4 regions of the Streptomyces sp. NPDC097640 genome follow, and region 4 is predicted to be linked to each of the others. Evidence: riboswitches for the same ligand, from Rfam matches in the RefSeq annotation. Region 4 holds a riboswitch; each other region holds the start of a gene.
What was found. A riboswitch is a leader RNA that binds a small molecule or an ion and turns the genes downstream of it on or off. The one in region 4 is predicted to bind cyclic di-AMP.
Positions count from the first base shown of each region.

Region 1: it holds a riboswitch for cyclic di-AMP, as region 4 does, so the genes downstream of both, ABTY62_RS46250 (M23 family metallopeptidase) here and ABTY62_RS18115 (C40 family peptidase) in region 4, are expected to answer to the same signal.
Region 2: it holds a riboswitch for cyclic di-AMP, as region 4 does, so the genes downstream of both, ABTY62_RS20455 (transglycosylase family protein) here and ABTY62_RS18115 (C40 family peptidase) in region 4, are expected to answer to the same signal.
Region 3: it holds a riboswitch for cyclic di-AMP, as region 4 does, so the genes downstream of both, ABTY62_RS45700 (transglycosylase family protein) here and ABTY62_RS18115 (C40 family peptidase) in region 4, are expected to answer to the same signal.

Region 1 is NZ_JBEOSB010000053.1:34,484-36,674, forward strand. Features, by position in the region: gene ABTY62_RS46250 (M23 family metallopeptidase) at 1-782, opposite strand, end outside; cyclic di-AMP (ydaO/yuaA leader) riboswitch at 794-920, opposite strand; gene ABTY62_RS46255 (PP2C family protein-serine/threonine phosphatase) at 1,207-2,191, opposite strand, start outside.
Region 2 is NZ_JBEOSB010000012.1:92,518-94,708, forward strand. Features, by position in the region: gene ABTY62_RS20455 (transglycosylase family protein) at 1-1,241, opposite strand, end outside; cyclic di-AMP (ydaO/yuaA leader) riboswitch at 1,247-1,429, opposite strand; gene ABTY62_RS20460 (DUF4232 domain-containing protein) at 1,815-2,191, shown strand, end outside.
Region 3 is NZ_JBEOSB010000050.1:36,322-38,512, forward strand. Features, by position in the region: gene ABTY62_RS45695 (transglycosylase family protein) at 1-389, shown strand, start outside; cyclic di-AMP (ydaO/yuaA leader) riboswitch at 651-819, shown strand; gene ABTY62_RS45700 (transglycosylase family protein) at 821-1,531, shown strand; gene eno (phosphopyruvate hydratase) at 1,713-2,191, shown strand, end outside.
Region 4 is NZ_JBEOSB010000010.1:191,808-193,998, forward strand. Features, by position in the region: gene ABTY62_RS18115 (C40 family peptidase) at 77-1,285, opposite strand; cyclic di-AMP (ydaO/yuaA leader) riboswitch at 1,294-1,470, opposite strand; gene pcrA (DNA helicase PcrA) at 1,627-2,191, shown strand, end outside.

The DNA.
Region 1 (2,191 bases), on a different contig from region 4:
AGGGTGTACTGGGCGGCGAGCTTCGCCAGGCGCTCGGCCTCGGCCTTCTTCTTGGCCGCCTCCTCCGCCTTCCGCTTGGCCTCGGCCTCGGCGGCCTTCTTCTTGGCCTCGGCCTCGGCCTTCCGCTTCGCCTCCGCGTCGGAGGCCTTCTTGGCAGCGGCGGCGGCCTTCTCGGCGGCCTGCTTGGCGGCGGCGTCGGCCGCGGCGTCGCGCTGCGACTCGTCGGCGGCGTTCTGCTGGTTCTCGGCCTGCTGGAGGATGCGGGCGCGCAGCGCCTCGCCGGCGTCGGTCGCGCCGTTCTGCTCGTCCTCGGAGGTCAGGCCGGCCGTGGAGAGGGGGGTGGCGGTGGTGGAGCCGTCGGAGTCGGAACCGGAGTCGGAGAACAGCGCGCCGATGCCGGGCAGGTCCTTGGCGTCGGGGAGGGCGTCCTGCACCTGGCCGGCGACGTGCGCCAGGTCCGGCATGGATATGGGGGCCTTGGGGCGGTCCTTGGCGGTCGCCATCCCGCCGGCGCCGACCGCCGCGATCACGCCGACGCCGAGGACGGCGCCGCTGCGGGCCATGGTGCCGCCGCGCTGCTTGGGGACGCGGTGCTTGCCGCGTACGGGGGCTATGGACTCCTCGGTGGGATTCCACTCCTCCCAGGTCTCGGTGTCCTGGTCGGCCCCCGCCTTGGCGGCCGGTTCGAACCAGGAGCCGTAGCGGACCGCGGTCCCGGTTCCGGTGTCGACACCGGACGGGCGGGTCGGAGCTTCTTCAAGGGCAGACCTGTTGGACGCCACGCGGGCGCACTCCTTTCCTTCCCTCTCGCCTACCGGGTTAGCTGACGGGTTCGGAGCAGGAAGGTCTCCTACGGGTCAGGTTCGACCCGATTCACCCCAAGGTTGGTGGTTCCCCGGTTCCCTTGGTGTTGCTGTTGTCGCTCTGCTGCTGGGTGCTGCCGTGCGTGCGGGATTCGGCGACGGCGCGCGGTGCCGCCTCTTGCGGCGGTTGTGACGACCGCGCTGCGTTATCGAACGTTAATAGAAGGCGTGACCTGATTCCAAGCCGTTCCCGGGAATCAGAGGAACCTTTGAGGTGAACTTAACGCCGAACATAGGACAGATGGGGGCGAGTCGGCGGCCGCCCGAGCACACCCGGAAACGCCCTCGCGCTGATCGTGCGTCAATCGTTATCCGTAATGATCATGGTCCGCTACGGAGCGTGTTAAAGCGCGGTGCCGGGTGTCACCGGGGAGCGGCGCAGCGCCAGCAGCGCCATGTCGTCCGTGGTCCCGCCGCCCGTGTGCCGCTCCACGTCCGCGACCAGCGCGTCGAGCAGCTCCACCGGTCCGGCGAAGCCGAGGCCGCGCAGCCGGACCGCCGGGTCGTAGAACACGCCCCGCGCGTCGCGCGCCTCGCTCACGCCGTCGGTGAACAGCAGCAGGGTCACCCCTTCCGCGAACGGCAGCTCCTCCACCCGGTCCGGCCACGCCCCCAGGTCGCCCATGCCCAGCGGCAGCGCCGGTACTTCGGGCTCGGGGCTGCACACCGAGCCGTCGGCGCGCAGCAGGAGAGGCGCCGGGTGGCCGCGGTTGATGAGGCGGAGGAGGGAGTCGCCGCGGGGGATCTCGGCGAGCACCGCCGTGATGAACCCCTCGGACTGCTCGATGTCGCCCCGCCGGGCCCGCTCCCGCTGCAACGCCCGCTCCAGGCGCAGCGCGAGCCCCTCCAGGGTCGCCTCCTGCTCGGCGGCCTCCCGGAAGGCGCCGATGGTGATCGCGACCACCTCGACCGCCCCCAGCCCCTTGCCCCGTACGTCGCCGATGAGCATCCGTACGCCGTGCGGGGTGTCCTGCACCGCGTAGAGGTCGCCGCCGATCGCGGCGTCGCGCTCCGCGGCCACATAGCGGGCCGCGACGTCCAGGCTGGCGAGGCGGGCGGGCGGTGCGGGCAGGACGGCGCGCTGGGCCGCCTCCGCGATGCCGCGCGCCGAGGCCAGCCGCCGGCCGCCGCGGCTGATGACGTGGTTGGTGAGGAGGGCCAGCAGGGCGACCGTCACGACGGTGGCGATCTCGGTGGCCGCCTGGGCCCAGTCCCGGACGCCGTGGAACTCGGCCAGCAGGCAGGCGGCGGTGACCGCGACCGCCGCGGTGACGGCCGTCAGCCGCGGCGAGTAGAACGGAGCGGCCACGAGCGGGGCGGCGGCGAGG
Region 2 (2,191 bases), on a different contig from region 4:
AAGTGCACATGCGGCCCGGTCACGTTGCCGGTCGCCCCGGAACGGCCGAGCTGCTGGCCACCGGACACGGACTGGCCGACGTGGACGGACAGCGCCGACATGTGCGCGTACTGGCTGTACATGCCGTCGGGGTGGCGGAGCACCACCTGGTAGCCGTACGCCCCGCCCCAGCCCGCGGCGACCACCTCGGCCGAGCCCACGGCCCGCACCTGGGTGCCGGTGGCGACGGGGAAGTCGACCCCGGTGTGGTGGCCGCTGGACCAGTTGCTGCCGGAGACGCCGTAGGCGGTGCCGATGCCGTGGCTGGCGACCGGGGTGGTGAAGGACGAGGAGGAGCGCGCCGACGAGCCGGACTTCGCGGCGCGCTCGCGCGCCTTCTGCGCCTGCTCGATCCGCTGCTTGGCCGCCTGCTCGGCCCGCTGCTGCTTGGCCCGGTCCGCCTGCTCGGCGCGCTGCTTGGCTTGATTTGGCTGTTCGGCCCGGGGCCGGCTCTCGGGCGTCTTCGCGGCCGGGGACGCGCTGCCGTCGAGGGTGAGCTTCTGGCCGGGGTAGATCAGGTCGGGGTCGCCGCCGATGACGCGGCGGTTGGCCTCGTAGAGCCGCTGCCAGCCGCCGTCCACGTCCCGGGCATCGGCTATCCGGGACAGCGTGTCGCCGCCGACCACGGTGTACGAGGCGGCGGAGCGCCCGGTGGCGGCCGCGCTCTGGTCGACGGCCGTGGTGGTGGCCTTCGGAGCGGCCTGTGGGGCGTCCTTCGGCGTGACCTTCGGTGTGGCCTTGGGGGCCGTCCTGGGAGCGGCCTGGGAGGAGCCGGAGGAGCCCGAGGTGCCTGAGGTTCCGGGAGAGACGTCAGCGGGCTGGCCGCCGCGGGTCAGGCCCGCCTTGACCGAGCAGACCGGCCAGGCGCCGGGCCCCTGGGCGTCGAGCACCTTCTCGGCGACGGCTATCTGCTGGTCCTTGGAGGCCAGGTCGGCCCGGGACGCGTAGGCCGTCCCGCCGAACGCCTCCCAGGTGGACTGGGAGAACTGGAGGCCGCCGTAGTAGCCGTTCCCGGTGTTGATGCTCCAGTTGTCGGTGGACTCGCACTCCGCCACCTTGTCCCAGGTGTCGACGGAGGCGGCGTTCGCCTGGCCGACGCCTATGAGGGGCAGCGCCACCCCGGCGCCGCCCGCGGTGAACGCGAGCGAGGCGCGGGAGACGCGTCGGGGCCGGGGCCGTCGGTGACGTCCGCGTGCAGCCATTGAGCTCATCCTCTCCTGACGCCTGCGAGGTGAGCTGTCGGGTTCGGGCGGGAGCTGCCCGGCCGCGCCGTCCCCGGTGCCCCCCGGCACCGCGGCGCGACTTCACCCCTAGCCGTACCGCCCGATGTCGTGCGGCACGGCGCCTACCTGGTTCCCCCGCTCCTGCCGTGACAGGTCGTCGTGTCACCCCTCCGCCACGGCAGGACTCGGCGCTCCGGCGGAGGAGGACCCGCCGCAACGAATGCGCCGGGTGCGGCACAGTAAACACACCGTTTTGGTCACGACAAGGTCTCGGCGGACCTGTGTCCTGAAATCGATCACGCCGCTGATGAAATGTGATCCGGGTCACGGCTTTCCGGGTGGGGTGATTGTGGCTCGGAATCCGTAATGCCGAATTGCCGTAATTATGTGATTAATGCTGGGGCCGCGCGGCGGAGTCGCATATCGACCGGAATAAGGGCGCCCATCGGGGGAAGGGGAGTGGGAAGGGGAACGGGAACGGACGGGGGCTGTCGGGGCACTCGGTGCGGCGGCCGACGAGCCGCCGGAGGCCCGACCCACAGGAGGTTGGCCATGACACAGCCACACGGCGGGGCGCCCGCGAGGCGTCGGCCGCCGGTCTTATCCATATCCGCGCTGGTCGTCGGCGCCCTGGCCGCGGTCACGGCCTGCGGCTCCGATGCGACGTCGGGGGCGCCCGCGCCGCCCGGCTCGGCCGGTAAGTCCCACTCGGCCACGGGCACGGCCCGGCCCGGCACCGCCGCGCCCAGCACGGCCCCGCCCGAGGCCGATCCGGCCTCGAAGGCGCCGAGCGCCGCCGAGCCGTCCGTCACCACCGAGGCCGGCTCCGCCGCCCCGCCCGCCGTCCGCCGCATCTGCTCCAAGGATCAGCTGAAACTGTCCACCGGCCGGGCGGATATCGGTGCGGGCAATGTCTATGTCCCCCTGGC
Region 3 (2,191 bases), on a different contig from region 4:
ACGAGACGTCCCGCGAGGAGGGCGGCACGCCCTCCGGCGCCGACAAGGGCGCCAAGGGCGACAAGGCCGACGAGGACTCCTCCGCCCCCACCGGCCGCCACCGCGGCGCGCCCGACGCCCAGGGGGGCGAGTCCGGGGACGCCGGCGACGAGGCGCGGCCCTCCGGGCGGCATGCCTCGCGCGGCGGCGAGGGCCGCGCCGAGATCACGCTTCCGCCCCTGGGTCGCGAGGACTCCAGCGTGCGCACCGATGACGCCTCGTCAGACACCGCGGACGGGCAGGGGGTCACCGGGGACTGGGCCCGGCTGTACCAGAGCGACAAATCCCTCATCGGGGGCAATCCCGACCTCATCCACCCTGGTCAGCGTCTCGATCTCAGCGCGAAGTAGCGGCAGTTCGGGGTGAAATGCCCGATCTGGCGGCAGTGAGACATACATCTCGTCACATCGCCCGGCCTGCGCCACCTGTCCGATCTTTCCGCACCCGGCCCCACCTGCGTAGATGCGGGACGGCTGGGTGCGGATCGGGCCGCCTTCGCTGGGATATGGGGGTTTGAACCTCATCGGAAGGTGTGTTTAACGTCTTCCCGCTCGCTACCGCGGGCACCGTCGATCGTCACGCCGAGTCCTGCCGGCGGTCGGGGGGAACCAGACGCGTCAGCGCCGAAGGCAGGAGCGGGGGACCCAAGGTAGGTGCCGCGGCGGCCCGGAGACGGGCTCGGTCGGCTAGGGGTGAAGACGGACGCGGTCAGCCGCGTCCGGCCGGGCAACTCACGTCCGAACCCGACAGCTCACCTCGTAGGCGTCGGTGAGGAACGAACATGCGTAACGACAAGGGTAAGCACCGCCGTCCCTCGAAGGTCACCCGCATCGCCGCGCTCGCCGGCGTCGCCGGTGCGGCCATCGCCGCACCCATCCTGGGGGCCACCTCCGCCTCGGCCGCGACCACCGCCCAGTGGGACAAGGTCGCGCAGTGCGAGTCCGGCGGCAACTGGTCGATCAACACGGGCAACGGCTTCTACGGCGGCCTCCAGTTCACCAACTCCACCTGGGCCGCGTTCGGCGGTACGTCCTTCGCCTCCCGCGCCGACCTGGCCACCAAGGACCAGCAGATCCAGATAGCCGAGAAGGTCCTGGCCGGACAGGGCAAGGGCGCCTGGCCGGTCTGCGGCACGGGGCTGACCACCAGCGGCACCCCGACCCCCTCCAGCTCCACCACGCAGTCCTCGAAGCCGGCCCAGCCGGCTCAGCCCGCGAAGCCGGCCCAGCCCGCGAAGCCGGCCCAGCCCGCGAAGCCCGCCCAGCCGAAGGCGCAGCCCCGCGGCGAGGGTCAGCACGCCGCGCGCGGTGAGGCCCGCCACACGTTCAAGAAGGGCGACGGCGAGTACAAGGTCAAGTCCGGCGACACCCTCTCCAAGATCGCCGAGGCGCACCACGTCAAGGGCGGCTGGAAGAAGCTCTTCGAGCTGAACAAGGACATCGTCGAGGACGCCAACCTCATCTACCCGGGCCAGCAGCTCCACCTCGGCTGACCCCCCGCCGGGACCGTTCCCCCCAGCCCGGCGACCGCGACCTCGACATCCCCGAGGACCGCCCCGGCCGGGCGCGCCGCCCCCCACCTGAGGCGCGCCCCGCCGGGGCTTCGTCGGGCCCGGCCCCCGGGCCCGTTAGGCTCATGCCGGAGAACGACAGACCCATACGAAGGAGAACCTCGTGCCGTCCATCGACGTCGTCGTAGCTCGCGAGATCCTCGACTCGCGAGGCAACCCCACGGTCGAGGTCGAGGTCGGCCTCGACGACGGCAGCACCGGCCGTGCCGCCGTGCCCTCCGGTGCTTCCACCGGTGCCTTCGAGGCACTCGAACTCCGCGACGGCGACAAGAACCGTTACGGCGGCAAGGGTGTCGAGAAGGCCGTCCTCGCCGTCATCGAGCAGATCGGTCCGGAGCTCGTCGGCTACGACGCCACCGAGCAGCGCCTGATCGACCAGGCGATGTTCGACCTGGACGCCACCCCGGACAAGTCCTCGCTCGGCGCCAACGCCATCCTCGGCGTCTCGCTCGCCGTGGCGCACGCCGCGTCCGAGGCCTCCGACCTCCCGCTCTTCCGGTACCTCGGCGGGCCGAACGCCCACCTCCTGCCGGTCCCGATGATGAACATCCTCAACGGCGGCTCGCACGCCGACTCCAACGT
Region 4 (2,191 bases):
GGCCCCGGGAGACGGGTTCCGGGAGACGGGTTCCGGGTCCCGGTGGGCCGACCGCCCTCCGGGACCCGGGAAGCCGCTACGCCGGCCGGACGCTGCCGTAGATCGGCATCTCGGTGATCGGCGCCTTCTTCACCACATCACCAGGCTTCGGGGCATGAATCATCATTCCGTCGCCTATATAGAGGCCGACATGGCTGATGTCGTCATAGAAGAAGACGAGATCGCCCGGCTGGAGGTCGGCGGTCGACACCCGCGTGCCGACCTTCACCTGGTCCCAGGTGGTGCGCGGCAGTGAGACCCCGGCGGCCTTCCAGGCGGCCTGGGTGAGCCCCGAGCAGTCGTAGGAGTTGGGGCCGGTCGCGCCCCAGACGTACGGCTTGCCGACCTGGGCACGCGCGAAGGCGATGGCCTTGTCGGCCTTGGTGGTCTGCGAACTGGAGGAACCCGAAGAGCCCGAGGAACCCGACGAACCCGAAGACCCGGACGAGTCGGTGGACCCCGAGGAGCTGGAGCCGCTCGCCTGTTCCTGCTGTTTCTGCTGCGCCTGCTGCTCCTGCTGTCGCTTCGCCGCGGCCTCCCGCTGCTGCCGCGCCAGCTCCGCGGCCTTGCGCTGGGCCTCCTCTTCCTTCTTCTTCTCGATCGCCGCCAGCCGCGCCTTCTCCTCCGCGGTCAGCTTCGAGAGCAACTGGTGCGCCTGGGTGAGCTTGCCCTGGACGGTCTGCTTCTGGGTCTTCAGCTCCTGTTGCGAGCGGGTCAGCGTGGCCAGGCTCTCACTGGCCTTGGTGCGCTCCTTGGAGGCCGTGGCCTGTTGCGTCAGAAAGTCGTCGACGGCCTTCTTCTGCCCGCTGGACAGCCGGTCCATCAGATGGGACTGGTCGAAGATGCCCTTCGGGTCCGAGGCGAACAGCAGCGTCGCGGCGCTGGAGGCCATGCCGCCGTTGCGGTACTGCGCGGCCGCGAGGCTGCCCAGGGTGCGCCGCGCCTCGTTCAGCTTCTCGGTGCGCTTGGCGACGCTGTCCAGGAGCTGGTCGACCTTGGCGCGCTGCTGGCCGGTGCGCTCCTTGGCCGCGTTGTAGCTCTGGGTGGCGGACTCCGCCTGGTGGTAGAGGGTGTCGACCTTCTTCTTGACCTCTTCGACCGACGGCTTCGGCTTGCCGGGCTCGGCGCTCGCCGTCTGGGAGAGGAGGGTGACAGATGCGAGGGCGGCCGTCGTGACACCGACGGCGGTGCGGCGGCCGGTGGCCGAGTCCAGTATTCGGGTCCGCGGCTTGCGGTGCGACGCCAAGGGAGGCGACTCCTTCCGTGGACCGCCTACCGGGTTAGCTGTCGGGTTCGGGCGTCGGAAGGCTGCCCTACGGGCCGGGTGGGCGACGGCCGGCGTCGCCACATGGTCCGATTCACCCCAGTGGTATCTCTGGGTCCCCGGCTCCGGCTGCCTCGCGGCGGGACCGGACTCGGCGGAGACAGCCCGTGTCGACGCGGTCGCCGACGGGTTCCGGACCGCCTGATCGAGGACGGTAGTGGGCTTGTGGGGCTCATGTGAAGCCTGGTGTTCGAATTGTCCCGAAACCGTTTCGTGATATCCGCACGTACGCTGTCAGTGCGGCGGCCTAGACTCGGTGAGCGATGAGCAGCCTCTTTGACGACAGCTTCCTGGCGGACCTCGGGCCCTCGGACGAGGAGCCTCCGCCGCCCGAGGACGACGGCCACCCCGCCGCTGAGGGCGTTCCACACGACCTCTTCGACGGGAAGTTCGACGCGCCCGTCCCCAGGGAGGCGTACTACCGCGACGGCGCGGCGCGGCCCGCGGTGGACACATCCGCGCTGCTCGAGGGGATGAACGAGCAGCAGCGGGCCGCCGTGGTGCACACCGGCTCGCCGCTGCTGATCGTCGCGGGCGCCGGGTCGGGCAAGACCAGGGTGCTCACCCACCGCATCGCGTATCTGCTCGGCGCGCGCGGGGTCCACCCCGGCCAGATCCTCGCCATCACCTTCACCAACAAGGCCGCGGGCGAGATGAAGGAGCGGGTCGAGGAGCTGGTCGGCCCGCGCGCGAAGGCCATGTGGGTGTCGACCTTCCACAGCGCCTGTGTGCGCATCCTGCGCCGGGAGTCCAAGAAGCTGGGCTTCACCTCCTCCTTCTCGATCTACGACGCGGCGGACTCCAAGCGGCTGATGGCGCTGGTGTGCC